Regions from separate parts of the Streptomyces sp. NPDC016459 genome, predicted to be linked through region 1. Evidence: riboswitches for the same ligand, from Rfam matches in the RefSeq annotation. Region 1 holds a riboswitch; each other region holds the start of a gene.

Region 1 (6,822 bases):
GGGGGTGAGCCAGGGCGCGCCGGCCGGGCCGGTGCCGACGACGACGACCTCGCCCTGTTCCCGTACGGGAGGCTCCTGGTCGATACGGGAGGGCAGGACGGCGACGGAGAAGTAGGGGACGGACTCGGGGTCGACGTCGGACAGGCGCTCGGTCCGCTCGCCCCGCATGAACGCCCGCTCCACGTACCGGGCGTCGTCGAGCCGCCCGGCCCGCTCCAGGGCCCGCCGCACGGTGGGGAAGGTGCGGCCGAGCTTCATCACGACCGCCGAGTCGGTGCCCGCGAGCCGGGCCGTCAGCTCGTCCTCCGGCAGGGTGCCGGGAATGATCGTGAGGACCTCCTCCGCCTCGCACAGCGGCTCGCCGAGGCGGGCGGCGGCGGCGCTGACGGACGTGACGCCGGGGATGACGGTCGTGTCGTAGCGGTGCGCGAGCCGCTTGTGCATGTGCTGGTACGAGCCGTAGAACAGCGGGTCGCCCTCGGCGAGTACGGCGACCGTGCGCCCCGCGTCGAGGTGCGCGGCGAGGCGGGCCGACGCCTCCTCGTAGAAGTCGTCCAGGGCGCCCCGGTAGCCGCCGGGGTGGTCCGTGGTCTCCACCGTGAGCGGATACATCAGGCGCTCCTCGATGTGGTCCTCGCGGAGGTGCTCGGCGGCGATCGAGCGGGCGATGGAGCGGCCGTGGCGGGCCGAGTGGTACGCGATCACGTCGGCGCCGGCGATGGCCTTCACGGCCGCCACCGTCATGAGGTCCGGGTCGCCGGGGCCGAGGCCGACGCCGTAGAGCTTTCCGGTGGCGGTCACTGCTGGATCTCCGCTTCGTGGGCGATCGCGTTGATCGCGGCGGCCGTCATCGCGCTGCCGCCGCGCCGGCCCCGCACGACGAGGTGTTCGAGGCCGAGGTCCTGGGCGGCGAGGGCGTCCTTGGACTCGGCGGCGCCGATGAAGCCGACCGGTATGCCGAGGACGGCGGCGGGCTTCCCCGCACCCTCGGCGATCATCTGCAGGAGGTGGAAGAGGGCGGTGGGCGCGTTGCCGATGGCGACGACGGAGCCTTCGAGGCGGTCCCGCCACAGTTCGAGGGCGGCGGCGGAGCGGGTGGTGCCGAGCTCGGCGGCCAGGTCCGGCACGGACGGGTCCGAGAGCGTGCAGACCACCTCGTTGTCGGCGGGCAGGCGCCTGCGGGTGACGCCGCTCGCGACCATCTGGGCGTCGCACAGGATCGGCGCGCCGGCCCGGAGGGCGGCGCGGGCGCTCGCGACCACGCCGGGGGAGTAGGCGATGTCCCGCACGAGGTCGGTCATGCCGCAGGCATGGATCATCCGGACCGCCACCTGGGCGACGTCGGCGGGCAGGCCCGCGAGATCCGCCTCGGCGCGGATCGTGGCAAAGGACCGGCGGTAGATCTCCGCCCCGTCCTTCTCGTAGTCGAACATGGTGTCGCTCTCGCTCATCTCGTGTGGGACGTGGGGGGCGTGTGGTCGACAGGGGTACGGGCCGCTCCGACCGCTGCGGGCAGGGAGGCGCGGGGGGTGGGGACGCCGTCCACCAGATAGGTGTCGTCGCCGGTGGCGAGGACCTCGATCCAGTCGCCGTACGGGTGCCCGCAGCCGCGTGCGCACCCGGAGAAGTGCACGGGCACCGGCCCCGCGGGCACGGCGCGGGCGTCCGTCCGTACGTCGGCGAGGGACTTGGCGCACCCGGGCCGCCCGGTACAGACGGTGACCCCGGCGCCGGGGTCGTCGGACCGGGTGATCAGCCCGTACGCCGCGAGGCGGGCGAGCCGGGCGGCGGGTCCGTCGACGGCCGACCCGGTGCGGGCCGCTTCCGCCGGCGCGGTGGGGCCCGCTTCTGCTGCCCCGGTGGGGCCGGCTTCCGCAGAGCCCGTGGGGCCGACGACGACCGCCCCGCGCCAGGGCGTCAGCCGCACCTCGTCGGCCGGCAGCAGGGCCCGTAGCTGAGCGGCGGTCAGCCGGCCGAGCGGCGCGAGGACGTACAGCGCGTCGGCGCCGAGCACCCCGGGCGCCGGCGGACGGGACACGGGCAGCGGCGGTACGGGGAGGGGTACGGATTCGGCCGCGATCCCGGCGGCCGCCAGGGCGCGGGCCCAGTCCGGCACGTGCGCGTCGGGCAGTTCGCGGGGTCGCCAGGCCCCGTTGCCGGCCGCTTCGGCCGCGTCGAGGAACGCGAGGGCGGCGGCGAGGGCGGAGCGGACGGCGTCGGCGGCAGCGAGCCGCAAGACCTGCGGACCCAGTCGCACGAGGACGGATCCGTCCTCGTCTGCGACCAAGCTCACATCCCCGCCGAGCGGGGCCACGTCGCCGCGACCGTCGTCCAGGACGAACAGGAACCGTCCCGAGAGGGACGCCGCCCGGGGCTCGGCGCACAGTGCGGCGTCCAGTCCGCGCGCCCACAACTGCACGTCCGCGTGGCCGAGTCCGTCGAGTCCCGCGGTGGGCGAGGCGACGATGTTGCGGACGCGCTCGTGGGTGGGGGAGGGCAGCAGGCCCGCGTCCGCGAGGAGCGCCGCGAGCGCCGCCCCGCAGTCGTCCGCGAGGCCCCGCAGCTCCGCGTTGCCGCGCGAGGTGATGCTGATCCGCCCGTCGCCCAGGGTCTCCGCCGCGGCCGCGAGCGTCTCGACCTGATGAGACGTCAGACGGCCTGCGGGGAGCCGCAGTCGGGCCAGGCGGCCGTCCTCGGCGGGATGCAGGCGCAGCGCCCCCGGGCAGGCGTCGCCACGGTCCCGTATACGAGCTTCGCCCGGTTCGGGCGTCGTGGGTGGGGTGGGCGGCATGGCGGCGAGCATACCTACGGGGAACAGGGCGGCCACCGGGTGTGATCAGGCCGACGCCGCGACGGACGTGGGCGCGGTGGGCGGCCGGGCGGCCACGGGCCGAGCCGGCCGGGCGGTCGGCGCACCTACGGGAGGCCGGGCGGCCACGGGCGGGACCGGCCCGGCGGTCGGCGTACCAACGGGAGGCCGGGCGGCCACGGGCGGGATCGGCCCGGCGGTCGGCGTACCAACGGGAGGCCGGGCGGCCACGGGCGGGATCGGCCCGGCGGTCGGCGTACCTACGGGGCCCCGCCCCCTCGGCCGGTGTGATCAGGTCGACCCGGTGGCCCGTCCCGTCCCTCCGCGGCACGATCTAGGATGCAGATCGGCATGGGGTCCCCGGACCCCGGGGAGGAAGCCCGGTGAGACTCCGGCGCGGTCCCGCCACTGTGAGCCGGTCCGGCTGTGCGCAGCGACGCACTTCGGGGGCGGTGAGTCAGGAACTCCCTTCCCCAGGCTCTCGGCTTCGCCCGAGCAGGGGAGGCCCCAACCCATACGACCACCCGGGGCGCGGACAACCCCGAGGAAGGCCTGCGCTCGCCATGCTTCTGCTGCTGTCGCACTCCGACACCGACCTGCTCAGCGCCCGCGCGGCGAACGCTGCCTCGGCCGGCGGCCCGGTGGAGTACCGCTTCGCCAACCCCGCCCGTCTCCCCCTCTCCGACCTGCCCGCCCTCCTGGACGGCGTCGACCTCGTCGTCGTCCGGCTCCTCGGCGGTCTCCGTTCCTGGGAGGAGGGCCTGGACGCGGTCCGTGCCGCCGGAAGGCCCGTGGTCGTCCTCAGCGGCGAACAGGCCCCCGACGCACAGCTGATGGAGGCCTCCACCGTCCCCATCGGCGTCGCCACCGAGGCCCACGCCTACCTCGCGCACGGCGGCCCGGGGAACCTGGAGCAGCTGGCCCGCTTCCTCTCCGACACCGTCCTGCTCACCGGCCACGGCTTCGAGGCCCCGGCCGCCGCCCCCACCTGGGGCCCGCTCGACCGGACCGCGCGGAACGAGAGCGGCCCGACCATCGCCGTGCTCTACTACCGCGCCCACCACATGAGCGGCAACACCGGCTTCATCGGCACCCTGTGCGACGCGATCGAGGACGCCGGCGCGCGGCCGCTCCCGCTGTACGTCGCCTCCCTGCGCGCCCCCGAGCCGGAGCTGCTCGACACCCTCCGGGGCGCCGACGCCATCGTCACGACCGTCCTCGCGGCGGGCGGCACCAAGCCGGCGCAGGCGCAGGCCGGCGGCGACGAGGAGGCCTGGGACGCGGGGGCGCTCGCCGCGCTCGACGTGCCGATCCTCCAGGCGCTGTGCCTGACCGGTTCGCGGTCCGCGTGGGAGGAGAACGACGAGGGCCTCTCGCCGCTGGACGCCGCCAGCCAGGTCGCCGTGCCCGAGTTCGACGGCCGCCTGATCACCGTCCCGTTCTCCTTCAAGGAGATCGACGAGGACGGTCTGCCCGCGTACGTGGCCGACGCCGAACGTGCCGCCCGCGTCGCCGGGATCGCCGTCCGGCACGCCCGGCTCCGGCACATCCCGAACGCCGAGAAGAAGCTGGCGCTCGTCCTCTCCGCGTACCCGACGAAGCACTCCCGCATCGGCAACGCCGTCGGCCTGGACACCCCCGCCTCCGCCGTCTCCCTCCTGCGCCGACTGATCGCGGAGGGGTACGACTTCGGGCCCGCCGAGGAGCTTCCCGGCCTGGTCTCCGGCGACGGCGACGAGCTGATCTACGCCCTGATCGAGGCCGGCGGCCACGACCAGGACTGGCTGACGGAGGAGCAGCTCGCCCGCAACCCGGTCCGCATCCCGGCCGCCGACTACAAGCGTTGGTACGCGACCCTCCCCGAGGAGCTGCGGACGCACGTCGAGGAGCACTGGGGCCCGCCGCCCGGCGAGATGTTCCTCGACCGCTCCCGCAACCCGGAGGGCGACATCGTCCTGGCGGCCCTGCGGCGCGGGAACCTCCTCATCCTGATCCAGCCGCCGCGCGGCTTCGGCGAGAACCCGATCGCGATCTACCACGACCCCGACCTCCCGCCGTCCCACCACTACCTGGCCGCCTACCGCTGGATCGCCGCCCGCGCCGAGGACGGCGGTTTCGGCGCCGACGCCATGGTCCACCTGGGCAAGCACGGCAACCTGGAGTGGCTGCCCGGCAAGAACGCCGGCCTGTCCGCCGCCTGCGGCCCCGACGCGGCCCTCGGTGACATCCCGCTGATCTACCCGTTCCTCGTCAACGACCCGGGCGAGGGCACCCAGGCCAAGCGGCGCGTCCACGCGACCCTCGTCGACCACCTGGTGCCGCCGATGGCCCGCGCCGACTCGTACGGCGACATCGCGCGCCTGGAGCAGCTGCTCGACGAGTACGCGCAGATCTCCTCCATGGACCCGGCGAAGCTGCCCGCGATCCGCGCCCAGATCTGGACGCTGATCCAGGCCGCGAAGCTCGACCACGACCTCGGTCTCCAGGAGCGCCCGGAGGACGACGGCTTCGACGACTTCCTGCTGCACGTCGACGGCTGGCTGTGCGAGGTCAAGGACGCCCAGATCCGCGACGGCCTGCACGTCCTCGGCGGCGCCCCGGAGGGCGAGGGCCGCGTCAACCTGGTCCTCTCCATCCTGCGCGCCCGCCAGATCTGGGGCGGTACGCAGGCGCTCCCGGGCCTGCGCGAGGCGCTGGGGCTCGACGAGTCGGCCGCGACCCGCACCACCGCCGACGAGGCGGAGGCGAAGGCGCGCGAGCTGGTCGAGGCGATGGAGGCGGCGGAGTGGTCCGTGGACGCCGTCCCGACCGTGGCCGCCGCCTACGGCGCCGAGGTGCACGCCGTGCTCCGCTTCGCCTGTGAGCAGGTCGTGCCGCGCCTGGCCGCCACCACCGACGAGCTGACGCACGCCGTGCACGCCCTGAACGGCGGTTTCGTCCCGGCGGGCCCGTCCGGCTCGCCGCTGCGCGGTCTGGTCAACGTCCTGCCGACCGGCCGGAACTTCTACTCGGTCGACCCGAAGGCCGTGCCGTCCCGGCTGGCCTGGGAGACCGGGCAGGCGCTCGCCGACTCCCTCCTGGAGCGCTACCGCACCGACAACGGCGAGTGGCCGACGTCCGTGGGCCTCTCCCTGTGGGGCACCAGCGCCATGCGCACCGCGGGCGACGACGTGGCGGAGGCGCTCGCCCTGCTCGGCGTCCGCCCGCTGTGGGACGAGGCCTCGCGCCGGGTGAACGGCCTCGAACCCATCCCCCCGGAGGAGCTGGGCCGTCCGCGCGTCGACGTCACGCTGCGGATCTCGGGCTTCTTCCGGGACGCGTTCCCGCACGTCATCGGCCTCCTGGACGACGCCGTACGGCTTGTGGCGGCCCTGGACGAGCCCGCTTCGGAGAACTTCGTACGGGCGCACGCGCAGGCCGATCTCGCCGAGCACGGCGACGAGCGGCGCGCCACCACCCGTATCTTCGGCTCCCGGCCCGGCACGTACGGCGCGGGCATCCTCCAGCTGATCGACTCGCGTGACTGGCGGACGGACGCGGACCTCGCCGAGGTGTACACGGTGTGGGGCGGGTACGCGTACGGGCGCGGGCTCGAAGGGCGCCCGGCGCGGGCCGAGATGGAGACGGCGTACAAGCGGATCGCGGTCGCCGCGAAGAACACCGACACCCGCGAGCACGACATCGCGGACTCGGACGACTACTTCCAGTACCACGGCGGCATGGTGGCCACGGTCCGCGCCCTGAAGGGCACGGCCCCCGAGGCGTACATCGGGGACTCGACCCGCCCGGAGACCGTCCGCACCCGCACGCTCGTCGAGGAGACCTCCCGGGTCTTCCGCGCGCGTGTCGTCAACCCGCGCTGGATCGAGGCGATGCGCCGCCACGGCTACAAGGGCGCGTTCGAGCTGGCGGCGACGGTCGACTACCTCTTCGGGTACGACGCCACGACCGGCGTGGTCGCCGACTGGATGTACGACAAGCTGACGCAGGAGTACGTCCTCGACCCGGAGAAC
Region 2 (6,822 bases), on a different contig from region 1:
CATCGCGCCCAGGCCCACCGGCCGCCAGCGGGCGTTGGAGCGGCCCGCCTGCTCGGTCGGGTAGAAGTTGATGTCGACGACGCGGTCGAGGAAGGTGACGGCCGTGCGGACGGTGGCGTCGAGGCGCTCCCAGTCGATGTCCCGGGCGGTGGTGTCCACGAACGCGCCGAGGTTGACCGAGCCCAGGTTGCAGACGGCCGTCTCGCCGTCGTCGGTGACCTCCAGGATCTCCGTGCAGAGGTTCGAGGAGTGGACGGTGTGGCCGGGCTCGGCGGTCTGGTTGGCCGTACGGTTCGAGGCGTCCTTGAAGGTCATCCAGCCGTTGCCGGTCTGGGCCAGGGTCCGCATCATCCGGCCGTACAGGTCGCGGGCCGGCATCGTCTTGCGGGCCAGGCCCGCCGCCTCGGCCGCGCGGTAGGCGGCGTCGAACTCCTCGCCCCACAGGTCGACCAGCTCGGGCACGTCGGCGGGGGAGAACAGTGACCAGTCGGCGTCGGCGTTGACGCGGCGCATGAACTCGTCCGGGATCCAGTGCGCCAGGTTCAGGTTGTGCGTGCGGCGCTGGTCCTCGCCCGTGTTGTCACGGAGCTCCAGGAACTCCTCGATGTCCGCGTGCCAGGTCTCCAGGTAGACGGCGGCGGCGCCCTTGCGGCGGCCGCCCTGGTTCACGGCGGCGACGGAGGCGTCGAGGGTCTTCAGGAACGGCACGATGCCGTTGGAGTGCCCGTTGGTGCCCCGGATCAGCGAACCGCGGGCCCGGATGCGGGAGTACGAGAGACCGATGCCGCCCGCGTGCTTCGAGAGGCGCGCCACCTGGTGGTAGCGGTCGTAGATGGAGTCCAGCTCGTCCAGCGGGGAGTCGAGCAGGTAGCAGGAGGACATCTGCGGGTGGCGGGTGCCGGAGTTGAAGAGCGTGGGGGAGGACGGCAGGTAGTCCAGGCGGCTCATCAGGCCGTAGAGCGCGGTGACCTCGTCCAGGGCCCGGGTGCTGTCGTCCTCCGCGAGGCCGCAGGCAACGCGCAGCATGAAGTGCTGCGGGGTCTCGACGACCTGGCGGGTGATCGGGTGGCGCAGCAGGTAGCGCGAGTAGAGGGTGCGCAGACCGAAGTAGCCGAAGCGGTCGTCGGCGGCCTGGTCGATCGTCGCGTCCAGGCGGGCCGCGTGCTGGGCGACGAACTCGGCGGTGCGGTCGGCGATCAGGCCCTCGCGGTGACCGACGGCGACGGAGGCGGAGAAGGAGAAGGCGCCCTGGCCGGCCGCCTCGTCGGCGATGGTGACCGTGAGGAGCCGGGCGGCGAGCCGGGAGTACGCCGGGTCCTCCGCGATCAGGCCCGCGGCCGCCTCGGTGGCCAGCTCGCGCAGCTCCGCCTCGTCCGACGTGGCGTTGCGGCCGCGGAGCGCGGCGGCGGCGACCTTGCCGGGGTCGGTGTCGGGGAGATCGGCGGTGAGGTCGGTCAGGGTCCGCAGCAGCACGGTCCCGGGGCCGTCGCTCTCGACCGCGGAAGCCTCGGCGGACGCCGGATCGGCGGGCGCGATGGTCACGTGGGGGCTCTCCCTCGCTCGGCTCGGGGCCGCGGCGGGGGAAGGCGGGCACGCGGGCGTCCGTAACGCCGGACGCGACGCTTCCACCGGCCCACTCCGCGAGGCCCGGACGTCAGTGGCACCCGGAACGGACGGACCGGGTGCGCTGCCGGCAGGTCCTCGGACTCACCTCGTACGAATGTGATGCATTCGTACGAAGCACACCGTTGCGGGACAGTTCCGGATTCGCGCCGGATTCCCCTGCGTCGACAGCGAGCACGAGCATACATGTGGGGGGCTCCACTCATCGCACCCCCCACATGTTGTGTCGCCGCCCGGCTTCAGAACTCCAGGGCGTAGGTGAGCAGCAGAAGGCCGGGGGTCGGTTCCCAGTCCCGGTGGGGGGTGCGGACGAAGCCCAGGCGCTCGTAGATCCGGTGCGCGGAGAGCATCCGCACGTCCGTGGAGAGCACGATCCGCTCGCTCCCCGGCAGGGCCCGGGCGCGGTCGACGCAGGCCCGTACGAGGGCCTCTCCGACGCCCCGGCCGCGGGCCTCACGGGCGACGGCGAGCATCCGGAACTCGGCCTCGCCCGCGACCGCGATGTCCGCCCAGGGGGTGTCGCCGGTGGCGAAGGTCACCCCGCCGAGGAGCGTCCCCTCGGCGTCCTCGGCGACGAGCACCTCGCTCTCGCGCGCCCGCCGGGCGGTGTCCCGCAGGACCTCCAGGTAGAAGTCCTCCGCCCCGTGCTGCAGCAGCCCGTCGTTCAAGTAGGTGCCCGCGGTGAGTTCTCCGAGCGCCTCGTACTCCTCCAGCCGTACCGCCCTGATGGTGAAGTCCATGAGGGCAGTGTGCCTTCCCGGGGACGAGAAGGGGCCCGGGATTCCTGGTGGAGATCCCGGGCCCTTCGCGTGCGGCCGTGCGTGGGCCGGTGTGTGGGGTCAGCGCGTCTCGGCGGCGAGCTTCGGCATGTCGGTCTGCACGCCGGCGTCACCGGCGTCGGCCGTGTAGTCCGAGGGGGAGGTCTCGTCGATGCCCTCGGGGGCCTTGACGGCCTTGAGGACGAAGGTGAGGACGACCGTGACGAGGAGGTTGAGGACGAAGGCGGTGAGACCGATGTAGCCGATCTCGCCGATCCCCGGGATCTCGGCGGAGGAGCCGCCGAAGTGCTTCTGGGTCGGGCTGGCGACCCCGTACGCGGCGACCGTGCCGTAGAGCATGCCGACGGCCCAGCCGGCGAGCAGCGCCCAGCGATGGAACCAGCGGGTGAAGAGGCCGCCGACGAGGGCCGGGAAGGTCTGCAGGATCCAGATGCCGCCGAGCAGCTGGAAGTTGATCGCGACCGTCTTGTCCATGGTGAGGACGAAGGCGAGCGCGCCGACCTTCACGAGGAGCGAAACGATCTTGGAGACCTTGGTCTCCTGCGCCGGGGTCGCGTCCTTCTTGATGAAGTCCTTGTAGATGTTCCTCGTGAAGAGGTTGGCCGCGGCGATCGACATGATCGCGGCCGGGACGAGCGCGCCGATGCCGATCGCGGCGAACGCGACGCCCGCGAACCAGTCGGGGAACATCGTCTCGAACAGCTGCGGGATGGCGAGCTGCCCGTTCTTCACCTGGATGCCGGCGGCGATCGCCATGAAGCCGAGCAGCGCGAGCAGGCCCAGCATCAGCGAGTACAGCGGCAGGATCGTGGTGTTGCGGCGGATGACCTCACGGCTCCGGGACGACAGCGTCGCCGTGATGGAGTGCGGGTACATGAACAGGGCGAGCGCCGAGCCGAGCGCGAGCGTCGCGTACGTCCACTGGCCGGCCTCGCCGGGGACGAGCGACCCGCGCGGCTTGTCCGTCGCCGGGTTGGTCTGCGCGTAGGCCTCGCCGGCCTTGGCGAAGATCTCGTCGAAGCCGCCCAGCTTGATCGGGATGTAGATGATCGCCACCGCGATGACGATGTAGATCAGGGTGTCCTTGACGAAGGCGATGAGCGCGGGCGCCCGCAGGCCCGAGGAGTACGTGTACGCCGCGAGGACACCGAAGGCGATGAGCAGCGGCAGGTCCTTGATGAACCAGTGGGTGGTCTCGCCGCCGCCGACGCCCATCACGTCCAGGACGGCCTGGATGCCGACGAGCTGGAGCGCGATGTACGGCATGGTGGCGAGGATGCCGGTGACCGCCACCGCGAGGGACAGGCCCTTGGAGCCGTAGCGGCCGCGTACGAAGTCCGAGGTGGTGACGTAGCCGTGCTTGTGCGAGACCGACCAGAGGCGCGGCAGGAAGGTGAAGATCAGCGGGTAGACCAGGATCGTGTACGGCACGGCGAAGAAGCCGGCCGCGCCCGCCGCGTAGATGGCCGCCGGGACGGCGACGAAGGTGTACGCGGTGTAGAGGTCGCCGCCGAGCAGGAACCAGGTCACCCAGGTGCCGAACGACCGGCCGCCCAGGCCCCATTCGTCGAGGCTGTTCTCGTTCTCCGCCCTGCGCCAGCGCGAGGCGAGGAAGCCCATGACCGTGACGGCCAGGAAGAAGAAGATGAAGACGGCGAGTGCGACGCCGTTCACGCCGTCCTTCATCGCGCGTCACCACCCTTGCGGCCGCGCTGGTCGATCTGCCACAGCTTGTAGGCGACCATGGTGAGCACGGTGGAGACCAGCACCCAGAGCATCTGGTACCAGTAGAAGAACGGGATGCCGGCGAAGAGCGGTTCGGTCTTCGCGTAGGAGCTCACCCAGAGCATCGCCACGAACGGGGCGAACAGACAGAGTCCGATCACCACCCGCATGGGTGTGATGGTGGGTTGTTTCCCTTGTGTCGTATCTGGCGTGTCTGACATGGCGATTCCCGTCCCCTCGCTGATCACCTCGTTAATGGTGGGGAAATCTAGGGGACGGCCACGCTCCATGGAACCCCTGTCCGCATAACGGAAGTGATTCATGGGGCCGTCGGGGTCGCCGGGTCAGAGCCAGCCCTCCTTGGCGGCCCGTACGCCCGCCTCGAATCGGCTGCGCGCGCCGAGCCGGTTCATCAGCTCCGAACTCATCCGGCGCACGGTCCGCAGGGAGATCCCGAGCCGCCGGGCGGCGATGTCGTCCGTGCAGCCGATGCCGAGGAGCATGAGCAACTCCCGCTCCTGCGGGGAGAGGTCGTGCGCGTCCCGGCGCGGGGTCTCGCCGAACGGGGTTCCGGTGTCCCACAGGCGGTCGAAGAGCACCACGAGCGCGTGCACGAGCCCGGGGCTGCGGACTTCGAGGGCGCCCGCGCGCCCGTCCTCCGGGTCGACGGGGACGAGCGCGGCCTCGCGGTCGACGATCACCATGAGCATCGGGACCACGGGCACGGTCCGGGCCTCGCCGCCGAGTTCGCAGTACCAGCGGACGTACTCGACGGTCGGCGGGTCGTTGCGGAAGCTCTCCTGGTAGATCGACCGGATCCGCACGCCGCGTTCCAGGGCCAGTTGGTCGAGCGGCTGGCTCGCGTCCATCGTGTCGGGGAGCTGCGCCCCGCCCGGAAGGAGCGAGAGGCATTCGGTGCGGGCGTTCGCGGCCAGGTCCTCAAGCCGTTCGCGGACGTTGTCGAGGCCGGTGATGCGGTCCACGAGGTCGTGCCGGACGCCCGGTTCGGAGTGGTCGGCGTACGAGGCGAGGATGCCGGCCACGGCCCGGCCGGCCTGCTCGACCTGGCGTTTTCGTTTGCTCAGTTCGGCTTCGGCGCGGGACAGCAGGAAGGAGAATCCGACGTCCGGGTTGAAGGGCTCGACCTCGCCCGAGGAGTCGTCCATGAGGACGAGCTTGAGGTCCGCGAGGCAGGCGAGCGCCTCGCGGACCTCTGGTTCGGAGCGGCCGAGGTGGGCCGCCATCTCCGTCACGTCGTACTCGGGTCGCTCCAGGAGCAGGCGGTAGACGGCCTCCGTCGACTCCTTTATGCCGAGCGCCTCCAACATCCGTTATCTCCCCCGTCGTCACGTTCCGTCGCACGATCGATCGCGTTGGTGATCGCGGTCGTCGATGCTAAGCGCGGGACACTGTCTAGGTCTAGACCAATTGGGGTGAACTCCGGGGTACGGCGGCCGGTCCGGACGTCGGTCCGGACCCCGGTACGGTGAGCCGTCGGCCGGCCAGCGCGTCCAGCGTCGCAGCCATCGCGAACCCCGAGACGAGCAGCGCCAGTTCGACCTGCGGACCGATCCCGACGGCGAGCACCGCGAGCGCGCCCGCACCCGCCGCCACCGGACCGGCCCACGGCGGACCGCCCGCCGTCGAGGCCACCGCCCGGTCGACGGAGACGCAGAAGGCGAACACGCCCACGACGAGGGGGACCCAGCCCGTCACCGCGCCGGTGTCCGCGGGACCCCACTGCCACAGGACGGTGAGGGCGCCCGCCGAGGCGGTGGCGGCGAGCAGGGCGCCGGCCGCGGCGCGGGCGGCCGCGCCCGCCGCGGTGAAGGCCACGAGCACGCCGAACGCCGCCAGGGCCGCGGCCGGGACCGCGTACGGCAGGAGCCCGTACACCCCGTCCACGAGGTCGCGGTCCACCACACCCGAACCGCCGACGAGGACGGGACCGCCCGCGCCCGTACCGGCGGTTCCCAGACCGGCAGCCGTACCCGTGCCGCCGGGTCCCGCTCCCGCACCCGTGCCGCCGGGTCCCGCACCCGTACCTGCGCCGTCGGGTCCCGCGCCCGTACCTGCGCCGTCGGGTCCCGCGCCCGTACCCGCGCCGTCGGGTCCCGCGCCCGTACCCGCGCCGTCGGGTCCCGCGCCCGCGAGTGCCGACCGCAGGGCCGTCACCGTCGTGGCGCCCGCCGCCGTCATCGGTTCCTCCTCCGGTACGACCACGACCACCGCCGACCCGGCGCGGTGCCACCCGGCGTCCGCCGGCGCCGCCGCCAGCAGCACCCCCGGCACCCGGGCCGCCCGCGCGGCCACCGCCTTCGCGTCCACGCCCTCGGGCACGAGGACCTCCAGGGGGTTCAGCGTCCCCGTCGGCACCCCGGCCGCCGCGAGCAGGTCCAGACCGTCCCGGGCGGGACCGTTCGCCACCAGGGCACGGGCCTCCGGATTGCCCACCCTCAGCTGCGTGGCCGCGCCGGTCAGCAGGACGAGGAGCGTCAGACCGAGCGCGGCGGGGACGGCACGGGAGCGCCGGCCGGGCCGTGGCGCGTCGATCCGTGGCGTCTTCGAGCGGAGGACCGGCGCCAGGGTCAGGGCCGCCACCGTGCCCACCGCGCACACCGCGAGGCCCGCGATCCCGACCGAGCGCAGGAAAGCGGCCGGGAAGAGCGCGAGGACCGCACAGGCCGCCGCCCCC
Region 3 (6,822 bases), on a different contig from region 1:
GGAGACGATGCGGGTGGCCTACCCGGCGGGCGAGGCGCTCAAGGTCGCCGGCCAGACGATCGTCACCTCGGACGGCACCCCCGGCAACACCGATGAGGTCGTCGCCGCCCACCCGGTGGGCAAGGCCTCCCTGCCGACCCGCGCCTTCGTCGGCGATGAGCGGACCGTCCTTGACGTACTCGGCAGCCGTGACGCCCGGTGGAACAAGCCGGGAGAGGCCGTGCTCGGTCGGCGCACCGCCGCCGACCTGGGCCTGGAGCGGGGCCAGAGCGTCCTGGTGCGGTTCGCCGACGGCGCGGGCGTCGACCTGACGGTCAGCCAGATCTCGCCCGACGACCCGGCCCGCGGTGACTTCGTGGTCGCCCGTGACCTGGTCCGAGCCCATGACCCGGCCGCGCTCACCGACGACATCTTCGTCCCGGCGGGGCACAAGGCCTCCGCCACGATCCCCGGCACGGTCGTGCACGACGCCATGCGGTACGCCCTCGACGACTACAACACCGACGCCAAGCTCACCGACAGCCTGGCCGCCATGCTCATCGCCATCGCCGTCGGCTACAGCGTGATCGCCGTCGCCAACAGCATGGCCATGGCGGCCCACGGCCGTCGCCGCGACTACGCGGTGATGAGGTCCGCCGGCGGCACCGTCCGCCAGCTCCTCGGGCTGGCCGCCGGCGAGACCGCGGTGCTGGTGGCCGTCGGCGCGGGCCTCGGTGTCCTCGTGACACTGCCCCCACTGGCGGGCATGGCCTCCGGCCTCTCCCAGGCCACCTCGTCCGACGTCGGCCTGCACCTGAACAACGGAGCCGTCCTCACGGCGATCATCGGCACCCTGGTCGCGGCGGTCCTGGCGGGGGTGCTGGTCACCGGGAAGACCCTGCGGAAGACCGCCTAGCCACCCCGACGACGACGTGCCCGCCTGCCTGCGGCGGGTCGGGGCAGGGCCGGGGTCCGGATCGGACGTACGCGGTCGGCGTCCTCGCCCAGGGCGTTCCGCCCCGGCCACGGGCCTGACGTCCCTCCCCCGGGCTGTGAGGCCGGCGGGCCCGGTCGGTACGTTGCGGCCGCGGGCGCGGCCAGTCCCGACGCGCCGATACGGACAGGCCCGACGCCGCCGAGGGGGAGGCGCCCCCGACCGGCCGGAACGTTCGCAGCCCCCGCACACGCCCGACGGGGTGCCCGGCCGCCCCCGCACACGCCCGACGGGGTGCCCGGCCGCCGCCGGGCACCCCGTCTCAGCTGCGACCGCCAGGTCAGGCGTTGCCGAACGCGAGCAGGACGCCGCCCTGCGCGGGCGCGAACAGCCTCCCCTGCGCCGTCCCGAGCCCCGGCACGGTCCAGCCCCGCCAGTCGCTCTCCGCGACGATGTTCTCCATCGGATGCGGCTCCGCGGACAGCCGGTACGACCAGACCCTCTTCCCCGTCTGTTCCTCCAGGACCACCAGCTCGCCGGAGCCGTCGGCCACGTACACGTGCCCCCCGGCGACCAGGCGCACCGTCGCCGCCTGGCGCGGGCTCGTGTACGTCCAGCGCGTGGCGTATCCGGCGGTGGTGTCGAGGGCCTTCACGACGCCCCGGTTGGCGACGTACACCCGCCCCGTGCCGAACGCGGGCGTGGCGTCGGCGGGCAGCCTCCGCACCACGGCGCCCGTCCGGCGGTCGTAGGCGACGACGTTCGCGTCGTCGGCGAAGCTGTTCCGCAGCCACAGGGCGCCGTCGCCCAACGCGGTGGGGTTCCCGCCCGCCCCTGACCTGTCGGGCACGTCGTAGCGCCGCAGTTCCTTTCCGGTCGCCCGGTCCAGCTGCTGGTAGGCGAGATTGTCGAAGCCGATCCAGACGCCCTGGTCGTCGACGAGGACGGGGGCGAACCCGTTCTCGACGAGGGGGGCCTCCCACAGGCGAGCGCCGGTGTCGGCGCGCAGCGCGTAAGCCCTGCCCCGACCGTCCTGCGCGTAGACGACGTCGGCGTACCAGGCGGGCGGGTACTGGCAGAACCCGTTGCCGAGCTCCACGGTCCACTTCACGGTTCCGGTGGCGGGGTCCCACGCCCGTACCTGGCCGTCCATGGTCTGCGTGTAGAGCAGCCCCCCTCCGTAGGTGACGGTGGCGTTGGGCCGACTGGTCAGGAACCTCTGGGGCCACAGGGACCTGCCCGTAGCGGCGTCGAGCCCGACGAGTTCCATGCGCGGGCCGCCCTCGTCGCCCTGGTCGGCGTTGACGACGGCGAAGACCTGGCCGCCGACGGCCACGGGGGCCGACACGACCGACCCCAGGTCACGCTGCCACAGCTTCTTGAACGGCGGCTTCGCGGTGGCGCCCACGACCCGGCTGTCACCTCGCGCGTTGGCCCGGTACCCGACGGTGCCGCTCCGTACGGGCATCGCCGCGGGCCCTTCCGCCGACGGTACGGGCGACGCCGGCGGCGCGATCCCGAGCACCAGCAGGGCGCACGCCGTCGACGCCACCGCTCCCGCCCGCCACGGTCCTCGAAGCGCGGTCCCGTTCACATGACCCCCCACGGTCTTGCTGAAGTTGACGATCCGTCCGATCCACCTCGGACGGCCTCGCCCTCATACCCCCGCCCGTTGCTCCCATACACCCTCGGGAACGCACCTCGCCGTTCTCCGTGTGGGGAGCGGCGTCTTTCCGCACGGCGCATCCGACGTGCCGAGTGGCGCCGCAGCGGTCCTGTGCGGACCAGGGGGTGTCTGACACATGATCACCGCGCGGGGATGTGCATGCCCGGTCGCCTTGCCTTGCCGTACGGGCGTCGGCCCGTGAGTCTGGGTGGGTGCCGGGCCACTCCGACCTGCCAGGACCTGCACAGCGGCTTGTCTGTCCGTCTCATCAGGAGGTACTCATGAGGATGCTCATCAACGTTCCCGAGACCGTGGTCGCCGACGCGCTGCGGGGGATGGCGGCCGCTCATCCCGAGCTCACCGTCGACGTCGAGCGGCGGGTCGTGCTGCGGCGGGACGCGCCCGTGGCGGGGAAGGTCGCGCTGGTCTCCGGCGGCGGGTCCGGGCACGAGCCGTTGCACGGGGGGTTCGTGGGGCCCGGGATGCTGGCGGCCGCCTGCCCCGGGGAGGTGTTCACGTCTCCGGTGCCCGATCAGATGGTGCGGGCCGCGGCGGCCGTCGACAGCGGCGCCGGGGTGCTGTTCGTCGTCAAGAACTACACCGGTGACGTGCTGAACTTCGAGATGGCGACGGAACTCGCGGAGGACGAGGGCATCCAGGTCGCCAAGGTCCTCGTCGACGACGACGTCGCCGTGACGGACAGTCTGTACACGGCGGGCCGGCGTGGCACCGGCGGCACGCTCTTCGTGGAGAAGATCGCGGGCGCTGCCGCCGAGGAGGGCGCGCCCCTCGAACGGGTGGAGGCGATCGCCCGCCTGGTCAACTCACGCTGCCGGTCTTTCGGCGTGGCCCTGGGCGCGTGCACCACCCCCGCCAAGGGAAGCCCCACCTTCGACCTGCCGGCCGGGGAACTGGAGTTGGGCATCGGCATCCACGGCGAGCCGGGCCGTGAGCGGCGGCCCATGATGACCTCCCGGGAGATCGCGGACTTCGCCGTCGACGCCGTCGTCGAGGACCTCCGCCCGTCCGGGCCGGTGATCGCGCTGGTCAACGGCATGGGCGCGACCCCGCTCCTGGAGCTGTACGGCTTCAACGCCGAGGTGCAGCGCGTGCTGGGCGAGCGGCGCGTGCCGGTGGTCCGTACCCTAGTCGGGAACTACGTGACCTCGCTGGACATGGCCGGCTGCTCGGTGACGCTGTGCGAGGTGGACGAGGAACTCCTCCGCCTCTGGGACGCTCCCGTGCAGACGCCCGCGCTGCGCTGGGGTCGGTGAGACGAGGGATGGGAGAGGGGACCGGCATGACGGAGGACTTCGGCGCGGACTTCCTGGTGCGCTGGCTGACCGCGGTGGCCGAGGCCGTCGACCGTGAGGCGGACCGGCTCACCGAGCTCGACTCGGCCATCGGCGACGCCGACCACGGGGCCAATCTGAGGCGGGGGTTCACCGCCGTCACCGAGACCCTGGCCGAGGAGTCGCCGGCGACACCGGGCGCGGTGCTGACCGTCGCCGGACGGCAGCTGATCTCCACCGTGGGGGGCGCGTCGGGACCGCTGTACGGCACGCTGCTGCGTCGTACCGGCAAGACCCTCGGCGACGACGAGCGGGTCACCCGGGCACGGTTGGCGGAGGCGCTCGGCTCCGGCGTGACGGCCGTGTCGCAGCTGGGCGGCGCGCAGGCGGGCGACAAGACGATGCTGGACGCGCTCCTCCCGGCCGTGGAGGGCCTGCGGGAGTCGTTCGAGGCGAGCCGCGCCGCCGCCGAGGAGGGCGCTCTCGCGACCGTACCGCTGCGGGCGCGCAAGGGCAGGGCCAGCTATCTGGGTGAGCGGTCGGTGGGGCATCAGGACCCGGGGGCGACCTCGTCCGCGCTGCTGTTCACCGCGCTGGACGACACCGCGCGTGCGGAGGGGGCGTCATGAGCGGCGGGAGCCGGGGCGGGCCGGTCCGCGACGGTTCCGTGCGGGTCGGCATCGTGCTCGTCTCGCACAGTGCCGCCGTCGCGACCGCAGTGGCCGAGCTGGCCAGAGGGCTGTCCGGTGGCGGCGACCTGGCGCCGATCGTCCCCGCCGGCGGGACTCCGGACGGTGGTCTGGGGACGAGTTCCGGGCTGATCTGCGAGGCGGCGAAGGCCGCGGACCGGGGCTCGGGAGTGGCGATCATGGTCGACCTGGGGAGCGCGGTGCTCACCGTGAAAACGTTGCTCGCCGAGGGCGACGAGCTTCCCGAGGGCTCCCGTCTGGTGGACGCGCCGTTCGTCGAGGGCGCGGTCGCCGCGCTGGTCACGGCGAGCGCGGGAGCGGACCTCGACGCGGTGGTGGCGGCGGCGTCGGAGGCGTACGCCTACCGCAAGGAGTGACAGCGCTGTGTGAGCGAGAAGCCGCGCCGGGTGGCGACCGTGTTGTGATGTACCTGGTCAACACACTAGTGTCGCAGGGCCTTGGTGTTCGGGAAACCGGTGCAGTACCGGTGCGGCCCTCGCCACTGTGATCGGGAGGTCCGGCTCCACCCCCGCGGGATGTCACCCTCGGGGAAGCCACTGGACCGCGATGGGAGACCGTCGTGGTGTGGGAAGGCGGAGTCCGGGCGTATGACCGTCAGCCAGGAGACCGGCCAGGGTGCGTTGTCCATCCACGAGGTGCTGGAGAGGGTCTCCCAACCATGCATATAGCCGAGGGGTACCTACCCCCTGTGCACGCGGCCGCCTGGGGCGTCGCGTCCGCACCGTTCATCGTCCACGGGGTCCGCGCGCTGACCCGCGAGGTACGGTCCAACCCCGAGTCCACTCTTCTGCTCGGCGCCGCCGGCGCCTTCACCTTCGTCCTCTCGGCTCTCAAACTGCCGTCCGTGACCGGTAGTTGTTCCCATCCGACCGGTACGGGTCTGGGCGCGATCCTGTTCCGGCCGCCGATCATGGCGGTCCTGGGGACGATCACCCTGCTCTTCCAGGCCCTGCTGCTCGCCCACGGAGGGCTCACCACGCTCGGCGCGAACGCCTTCTCGATGGCGATCGTCGGGCCCTGGGCGGGTTACGGCACGTACCGGCTGCTGCGCCGGTCCGGTACGCCGCTGATGGTCGCCGTCTTCTTCGGCGCGTTCGTCGCCGACCTGTCGACGTACTGCGTGACCAGTGTGCAGCTGGCGCTCGCCTTCCCGGACCCGGGCAGCGGTGTGGCCGGGGCGCTCGCCAAGTTCGGCGGGATCTTCGCCGTGACGCAGATTCCGCTGGCCGTGAGCGAGGGCCTGCTGACCGTGCTCGTGATGCGGCTGCTCACGCAGTCCAGCAAGGGCGAACTGATCCGGCTCGGCGTCCTCGCCGGGCGGACGGCGGAGCAACGCGAGGAGGCGGCCGCGCGATGAGCCGGAACGCGAAGATCAACGCCCTGTTGCTGCTCGTCGTCGCGGCGCTCGCGGTACTGCCGCTGGCGCTGGGGCTCGGGGATCACAAGGAGGAACCGTTCACCGGGGCGGACGCGGAGGCGGAGACCGCGATCACGGAGCTCCGGCCGGACTACGAGCCGTGGTTCACGCCGCTGTACGAGCCGCCGTCCGGGGAGGTCGAGTCCGCGCTGTTCTCGCTCCAGGCGGCGCTGGGCGCCGGTGTCCTCGCGTACTACTTCGGTCTGCGGCGAGGGCGGAGGCAGGGCGCCGCACGGGCCGGGGCGACCGGGGCGGACGGGGCCGCCGGGGCTGCTGAGGCATCGGGGGTCGTCGGGCCTGCTGGGGTCTCTGGGCCTGCTGGGGCCGCCGGGCCTGCTGGGGCTGCCGGGGAGGTCGGGGTCTCCGGGGCTGCTGAGGCCTCCGGGGTCGCCGAGGCCGCTGAGCCTGCTGGGGCCGCTGAGCCCGCTGGGGCATCCGAGGCCGCCGGACCTGCTGCGGCCGCTGAGCCCGCCGGGGCGTCCAGGGCTGCCGGGGGCCTCGTGGACGGTGCGGTCGCGGCGCCCGGAGCCCGGGAGCCGGGCGGCCCGGGAGTTCCGGCCGACGGGCGGGACGCGTAGCCGCCGATGCTGCCGATCGACGCGGCGGCGCACAGCAGCCGCTGGCGCCGCCGTCATCCCGCCGAGAAAGCGCTGCTCGGCTTCGGTCTGACCCTGTGCGCGGTCTGTCTGCCGCCGTGGCCGGGGGCGGTGCTCGTGGCCGCGGTCACGCTCGGGGTGCTGCTCGGGCCGGCCGGTGTGCCGGGCCGGGCGCTGTGGCGGGCGTTCCGCGTCCCGCTCGGCTTCTGTGTCACGGGCGCGGTTCCG
Region 4 (6,822 bases), on a different contig from region 1:
CCGGAGGCCGTACACGCCCCCGCCTACTCGCGGCCGGGCCTCCGGCCCGACTTGCCCCCGCGCTCACGGCGCCCCCGGCGGCACGAACGGCAGGCCCGCCGGGGCCCCCTCCTCGATCAGCCGCAGCAGCGCGTCCGTGTCCGCGTGCTCCTCGATCAGGTCGCCCAGCCGGTCGAGCTGTTCCTCGCGCAGCGCCCCGAACGACGTGTCCGGCGCCGGCACGAACCGCCGCCCGGCCGCCGCCGCGACCTCCCGCAGGAACGCCCGCCGGAACCCGTCGCTCTCCAGGGAGCCGTGCCAGTGGGTGCCCCAGACGGAGCCGACCCGGCAGCCGTCGAGAGCGCGTCCCGTGTCATCGGAGAAGAACGGCTCCCCGCCGTCCACCGAGGCGACCCCGTGGTGGATCTCGTACCCCTCGGCCCGTTCCCCGAGCGCCACGCCGACCGGCCGGGCGAGGGTCTTACCGGGCGCGAACCGGACCCGTACGGGCAGCAGTCCGAGCGCGTCGACGGCGCCCGCCCGCGACTCGACCTGGTCCTCGATGTGCTCGCCGAGGATCTGGAAGCCGCCACAGATCCCGAGCACGGGCAGCCCCGCGGCCGCGCGGCGGGCCAGCTCGTCCGCAAGGCCCCGCTCCCGCAGCCACGCCAGCGCCCTGACCGTGCCGCGCGTGCCGGGCACGACGACGAGGTCCGCGTCGACGAGTTCCTCGGGCCGGTCGACGAACCGGACGACCACGCCCGGCTCGGCCGCCAGCGCGTCGACGTCCGTGAAGTTGGACATCAGCGGTACGGCGCAGACGGCGACCCGCAGGATGTCCGCGCCGACCGGCGGCGCCACGACGGACTCGCGGACGGTGCCGCGCAGCGACACCCGGAGGCCGTCCTCCTCGTCGATGCCGAGCCCGTGCGCGTACGGCAGGACGCCGAAGGTCCGGCGCCCGGTCAGCCCGTGGAGCATGTCGAGCCCCGGTTCGAGCAGGGTCACGTCACCCCGGAACTTGTTCACGAGGTACCCGGCGACGAGCGACTGGTCCTCGGGGCTCAGCAGCGCCGTCGTGCCGAAGAACTGGGCGAAGACGCCGCCCCTGTCGATGTCCCCGACCACGACCACGGGCAGCCGCGCGGCCCGGGCGATGCCCATGTTGACGATGTCCGTGCGCCGCAGGTTGATCTCGGCCGGGCTGCCCGCGCCCTCGCAGATCACGGCGTCGTACATGCCCCGGAGTTCCTCCAGGCACGCCATCACCGGCTCGAACAGTTCCTTCTGCCGTCCCCCGTGATAGCCCTTCGCGCTCAGTTCCCCCACCGGCTTGCCCATCAGGACGACCTGGCTGGACCGGTCGCTGCCCGGCTTGAGCAGCACCGGGTTCATCAGCGCGGTCGGTTCGACGCGGGCGGCCTGCGCCTGCATGGCCTGGGCCCGCCCGATCTCGGCGCCCTCACGGGTCACGAAGGAGTTGAGGGACATGTTCTGTCCCTTGAACGGCGCCACCTTCAGGCCCTTGCGGACCAGCCAGCGGCAGATGCCGGCCGTCACGACGCTCTTGCCGGCGTCGGACGTGGTCCCGGCGACGAGCAGCCCCCCACCCCTCATGCGTTCCTCCGCTTCAGCGCGCTCACGATCAGCCGGCCGCCCACGCAGGCGGCCAGGGTCAGTGCGGTGACCCGGCGGGACAGCCGGACCGCCCGGTCGATGTCGGCGACCTCGACGGGCCGCCCCTCCCCGTTGAGCACCGGCCGGTGTTCGACCCGGCCGGCGTACGAGAGGGTCCCCCCGAGCCGTACGCCGAGCGCGCCCGCGAAGGACGCCTCCACGGGCCCGGCGTTGGGACTGGGGTGCTGCGGGGCGTCCGCCCGCCAGGCCCGGACGGCCCCGCGCGGGTTCCCGCCGGCGACGGTGGTGAGCGCGGCCGTCAGCCGCGCCCCGGGCCAGCCGGCGAGGTCGTCGAGCCGGGCCGAGGCCCAGCCGAAGCGGCGGTGGCGGGGGGACTTGTGGCCGACCATCGCGTCCAGGGTGTTGACGGCCCGGAAGCCGAGCAGACCGGGCACGCCCGCGACCGCGCCCCAGAAGAGGGCGCCGACCACGGCGTCGGAGGTGTTCTCGGCGACCGATTCGACGACCGCGCGTGCCATCGCCGGTCCGTCGAGGGACTGCGGGTCGCGTCCGCACAGGTGCGGCAGCCGTTCCCGGGCCACCTCCAGGTCCCCCGCGGCGAGCGCCCCGCCGATCGCGCGGGCCTCCCGGCCCAGGGTCGTACCGCCGACGACGGCCCAGACGGAGGCGGCGGTCAGGGCCACGGCGGCGGTCGGCCGGTTGCGTACGGCCCGTGCGGCGAGCGCGCCCAGGGCGGCGGTGGAGCCGACGCAGACGGCGGTGTGCAGGGCGCCCCAGCCTCGGTGGTCGTGGTGGAGGCGCTGTTCGACCGCGGCGGCCGCCCGGCCGAACGCGGCGACGGGGTGTCCACGGCGGGGGTCTCCGACGAGCAGGTCGACGGCGAGACCGGCGGCCGCTCCGTACGCGAATCGGTCCGGGGAGAGGCGGCTGGTTCTTCTGCGGCCGGGCATGGCGCATGTCCTCACTCAGGGTCCGCGCCCTGGATCGACGTGACCGGCGGCGAGAGTTCCTGACTCCCGGACCCCTTGGATCCGGTCACAGTGGCGGGACCGCGCCGGATTCGCACCGGACTTCCTCTGCTGCCGCCGTAATGGCCTCGGCAGTCCACCACGCCCCGAGAACAGCCGTCAACTCACCTTGACCTGCACCGCGTCACTGTGCGAAGCGCCACAGACACGACGGCCGGGCGGCCCGTACCCGAAGGTACGGACCGCCCGGCCGGTGTCCTGCGGGACCGTCAGACGACGATCAGGTAGATGCCGTACGCGACGGCCGTGAGGCACAGGGCGAAGCACGCGTAGGCGCCGGTGCGGGCCAGGGCGGCGGAGCCTCCCTGCGCGGCGGCCTGCTCCTGCTTGGAGAGGCCGATGATGCCGAGGGTGAAGAGGCCCACGAGGGCGACGGTCGCCACGAGGCTGACTCCGAAGACGGAGCCGAGGGCTGCCCAGTCGATCTTCATGTCGTTCGTTCCTTAGACCGTTGCGGCGGGGGCCGGGGGAGCGGCCGGGTCGGTGGGAGCCGGCGCGGGGATGGTGGTCTTGAGGTCCTCGTCCGTGACGGCGGCGACGGAACCGGCCGGCGGCGGCGGGGTGACGGCCGCCATGGCGGTGGTCACCACACCCGCGGGCTCGGCGTCGAGGTCGTCGGCGGTGACGTTGTGGTGGTCGACCGGCTTGCGGCGGGAGAGCGACCAGATGACGGCCGATCCGCCGACCAGCAGGACCGCGACGGCGGCGATGCCCCAGGGTCCCTGCTTGGTGAGGAACTCGGCACCGGCGCCGACCAGGCCCGCGGCGGGCAGGGTCAGACCCCAGGCGACGAACATCCGGGTCGCGGTCGACCAGCGGACGACCCCGCCCTTGCGGCCGAGACCGGCGCCCATCACGGCACCCGAGCAGGACTGGGTGGTGGAGAGGGAGAAGCCGAGGTGCGAGGAGGCCAGGATGACCGTCGCGGCGCTGGTCTGGGCGGCGAAGCCCTGCTGCGGCTGGAGGTCGGTGAGGCCCTTGCCCATGGTGCGGATGATGCGCCAGCCGCCGAGGTAGGTGCCAAGGGCGATCGCGACGCCGGCGGAGACGATGACCCAGAGGGGCGGGTTGGAGCCGGGGGCGACGACGCCCTGGGTGACCAGGGCCAGGGTGATGATGCCCATCGTCTTCTGGGCGTCGTTGGTGCCGTGGGCGAGGGAGACGAGACCCGCGGAGGCGATCTGGCCGACCCGGTAGCCCTTGGCGGTGTGCTTCTCGTCGGTCTTGGCACCGATCTTGTACGTCAGCCGGGTGGCCAGCATCGCGGCGAGACCGGCGACGAGCGGCGCGGCGATGGCCGGGATCAGGACCTTGGTGACGATGGTCGGACCGTTGACCGCGGACCAGCCCGCCGACATGACCGCGGCGCCGATGAGGCCGCCGAAGAGCGCGTGGGAGGAGCTGGACGGCAGGCCGAGGAGCCAGGTCAGCAGGTTCCACAGGATGGCGCCCACGAGCGCCGCGAAGATCACTTCTGTGCGAATGCCCTCTTCGTTGATGATCCCGCCGGAGATCGTCTTGGCGACCTCCACGGACAGGAACGCGCCGACGAGGTTCAGCACGGCGGACATGGCCACCGCCGTCTTCGGTTTGAGAGCGCCGGTCGAGATGGTCGTGGCCATCGCGTTCGCGGTGTCGTGGAAACCGTTCGTGAAATCGAACACGAGAGCTGTCACGACCACAATGGCGAGCAGCAGCGTGATGTGTTCCATTTACCCAGGCAATCGTTTGACGTCAGTGGCTAGCCGAACGTAGGCAACCTGAGTGAACGGAAGGTGAACTGGGTCGGGCGTTGTGGTGTCCCGATCCGGTGTCAAGGGATTCCGCTTACGGTCCGGGCGCGCGAGCCGTCCACGATGCGGGCACCCGCAACCCCGGGTAATCCCGGCTTTCACCAGGCATAGGCGACCTGCCCCGGTTCCTCCCCCGCCACCCGGTTCCGCTCCCTGGACCGCGCCACCCGACCGGGCGACCCCACGAAGGAGACCCATGTCACTCCCCGGAGTGGCCCGGAGGGGTCGCGTCACTCAACGCAGTGGCCGGAAATGATCCCTGCCTCCCCCCGCACGGGTCCGTCCGGTGGCAGCTCGGGCCCTCCCTGCCGAGACTGGGGAGCGTGCGCCCGGCTACAGCGACGGCAGCAGCCGTCACCACCCTGCTCGGTGTCGGCGCGGCCGCGGTCGCGGCCGGCCGGTACGCCAGCGACGTCGCCCTCAAGGCGCCGTCCGGACCTCCCCTGCCCGGGGACCCACGACTCACCGTGCACACCGTCGGCCCCGAGCGGATCACCCTCACCCGCAGCCTGGCCTCGCTGCGCCCCGGAACGTACGGCCTCGAAGGCCCCCGCCTCCACGCCGTCGTCGGCCCCGTCCTCGACCGGGTCCCGCACACCGCCGACACCGTCGTCCGGCGGCTGGAACGGGTCGAACTCGGGGCGCTCGGCCCCGGCGCCCGCGTCCGGTTCACCCCCCAGCTGCACCGCGGCACACCGCTCGGCGCCCTCGGGCTCGCCCACGAGGACGTCGAGATCCCCGGCGAGCTCGGCCCCCTCCCCGCCTGGCTGGTGCCCGGTCCCCGCCCGACCTGGGTGATCGCCCTGCACGGCCTCGGCACCACCCGCGAGCACCCGCTGAACGTCGTCCCCTTCTACACGCGCCGCAGGGTCCCCGTCCTCCTCCCCGCCTACCGCGGCGACGAAGGGGCGCCCGCCGTCCGGGACGGCCTGGCGCGGTTCGGCGACTCCGAGTGGCGCGACGTCGACGCGGCCATCCGCTACGCCGTCCGCCGGGGCGCGGACTCCGTCGTCCTGCACGGCTGGGGGACCGGCGCCTCCATGGCCCTGCGCGCCGCCGCCGAGTCGGGGGTGCGCGACCGGATCGCCGGCCTCGTCCTCGACTCCCCCGTCCTGGACTGGGAGGCCACCGTCCGCAACCTCGCCGCGGCCCGCCACGTCCCGGCGCCGCTGCTCCCGCTCGCCGTCCGCGCCGCCCAGGGCAGGACCGGCCCGCACGGCGATCTGCTCAGGGCCGCCTCGGCGCCCGACGCCCTGCGCGTCCCGGTCCTCCTCCTGCACGGCCCCGACGACACCATCGCCCCCTGGGAACCGTCCCTCGAACTCGCCGCCCGCCGCCCCGACCTGGTCTCGTCGCAGACCGTCCGGCACGCCCCGCACGCGGCCATGTGGAACGCGGACCCCGTCCGCTACGAGGAGTGCCTGCGCCGCTTCCTCACACCGCTCCTCTAGAACGGGCCCGGCACCGCGCCCGGAACCACCTGCGGAACCTTCCGCCGGAGCCTCCACCGGGCCCTGCACGAGGCTCCCTCCCCGCGCCCGTTCCGGCGGGCCGGTCCATTCCGATTGGGTTTTCGGGCCGTCAGCGGGAAGACTGCCCCCGTGACGTCTCGAAAGCCCGATGAACCATTGGCGCGCAACTCCAGACTCCGACTCGTCCGCCCACGGGCCCTCGCCACCGCCCGACGGGCCGTGACGACCCGGCGCACCCGCCCGGCGCCGCGGCCGCCCGAGGGCACTCCGCCCCGCGCGGAACTCGCCCGCCAGGCCCGGCAGGTCCTCGCCGACGCCGTACGGATCGCCCGCTGGGCCGCCGTCGAGCGCGGCGCCGACGCGACCCCCCGCACCGGCTCCGGGCCCGTCACCGCCCAGGAACGGGCCGCGGCCGCGCTGGACCTGACGCCCGGCCAGATCCGGGCCGGCTGGGACCGCGCCCGGCTCGCCGGGCTCGTCGAGCTCCACGGCGACACCGCCCGCCCCGGCTGGCGGCTGCACGCCTGGGATCGCGACGACTCCGCCGTACTGCGCGGCTGGGTCGCCCTCTTCGACGCCTGGTCCCTGGTCCACCCGGCTCCCGAGGGTGTCGAGCCCAGCGCCGTCGCCGAGGTCGTCGAGGCCGTCCCGCAGGTGCTCTCGCTGCTCCAGCTCTCCCAGGGCCCGGTCCTCGTCCCCGCCCTTCTCGACCTGCTCGGCCAGCGCGTGGAGGAGCTCCGCGAGGAGCGGTGCGAGGTCCCGGCCGCCGACCCGGCCCCCGAGGCCGCCGGCGCCCTCGCCGCCGACCCGGCCCCCGAGGCCGCCGGCGCCCTCGCCGCCGACCCGGCCCCCGAGGCCGCCGGCGCCCTCGCCGCCGACCACGGCACCGAGGGGCTTCCGGCCCTCCTCGAC

Evidence for each region. Region 1 has a riboswitch for cobalamin ahead of cobN (cobaltochelatase subunit CobN). Riboswitches for the same ligand answer to the same signal wherever they lie in the genome.
Region 2: linked by a shared signal. The riboswitch ahead of ABZ567_RS08685 (ribonucleoside-diphosphate reductase subunit alpha) and the one ahead of cobN (cobaltochelatase subunit CobN) in region 1 are both predicted to bind cobalamin.
Region 3: linked by a shared signal. The riboswitch ahead of ABZ567_RS23265 (energy-coupling factor ABC transporter permease) and the one ahead of cobN (cobaltochelatase subunit CobN) in region 1 are both predicted to bind cobalamin.
Region 4: linked by a shared signal. The riboswitch ahead of ABZ567_RS00295 (cobalamin biosynthesis protein) and the one ahead of cobN (cobaltochelatase subunit CobN) in region 1 are both predicted to bind cobalamin.

What each region holds. Positions count from the first base shown of each region.
Region 1 is NZ_JBEYCR010000004.1:395,689-402,510, forward strand. It holds gene ABZ567_RS14225 (precorrin-2 C(20)-methyltransferase) at 1-801, opposite strand, end outside; gene ABZ567_RS14230 (precorrin-8X methylmutase) at 798-1,451, opposite strand; gene ABZ567_RS14235 (cobalamin biosynthesis protein CobG) at 1,448-2,791, opposite strand; cobalamin riboswitch at 3,146-3,297, shown strand; gene cobN (cobaltochelatase subunit CobN) at 3,373-6,822, shown strand, end outside.
Region 2 is NZ_JBEYCR010000002.1:656,547-663,368, forward strand. It holds gene ABZ567_RS08685 (ribonucleoside-diphosphate reductase subunit alpha) at 1-1,542, opposite strand, end outside; cobalamin riboswitch at 1,675-1,814, opposite strand; gene ABZ567_RS08690 (GNAT family N-acetyltransferase) at 1,863-2,363, opposite strand; gene mctP (monocarboxylate uptake permease MctP) at 2,463-4,088, opposite strand; gene ABZ567_RS08700 (DUF3311 domain-containing protein) at 4,085-4,348, opposite strand; gene ABZ567_RS08705 (LuxR C-terminal-related transcriptional regulator) at 4,472-5,455, opposite strand; gene ABZ567_RS08710 (MMPL family transporter) at 5,547-6,822, opposite strand, start outside.
Region 3 is NZ_JBEYCR010000010.1:81,030-87,851, reverse strand. It holds gene ABZ567_RS23290 (FtsX-like permease family protein) at 1-895, shown strand, start outside; gene ABZ567_RS23285 (PQQ-binding-like beta-propeller repeat protein) at 1,254-2,465, opposite strand; gene dhaK (dihydroxyacetone kinase subunit DhaK) at 2,861-3,853, shown strand; gene dhaL (dihydroxyacetone kinase subunit DhaL) at 3,880-4,500, shown strand; gene ABZ567_RS23270 (PTS fructose transporter subunit IIA) at 4,497-4,937, shown strand; cobalamin riboswitch at 4,975-5,211, shown strand; gene ABZ567_RS23265 (energy-coupling factor ABC transporter permease) at 5,240-5,938, shown strand; partial or broken gene ABZ567_RS23260 (energy-coupling factor ABC transporter substrate-binding protein) at 5,935-6,237, shown strand; gene cbiQ (cobalt ECF transporter T component CbiQ) at 6,583-6,822, shown strand, end outside.
Region 4 is NZ_JBEYCR010000001.1:50,284-57,105, reverse strand. It holds gene ABZ567_RS00300 (cobyric acid synthase) at 64-1,596, opposite strand; gene ABZ567_RS00295 (cobalamin biosynthesis protein) at 1,593-2,567, opposite strand; cobalamin riboswitch at 2,601-2,733, opposite strand; gene ABZ567_RS00290 (hypothetical protein) at 2,855-3,076, opposite strand; gene ABZ567_RS00285 (inorganic phosphate transporter) at 3,089-4,357, opposite strand; gene ABZ567_RS00280 (hypothetical protein) at 4,762-5,889, shown strand; gene ABZ567_RS00275 (hypothetical protein) at 6,130-6,822, shown strand, end outside.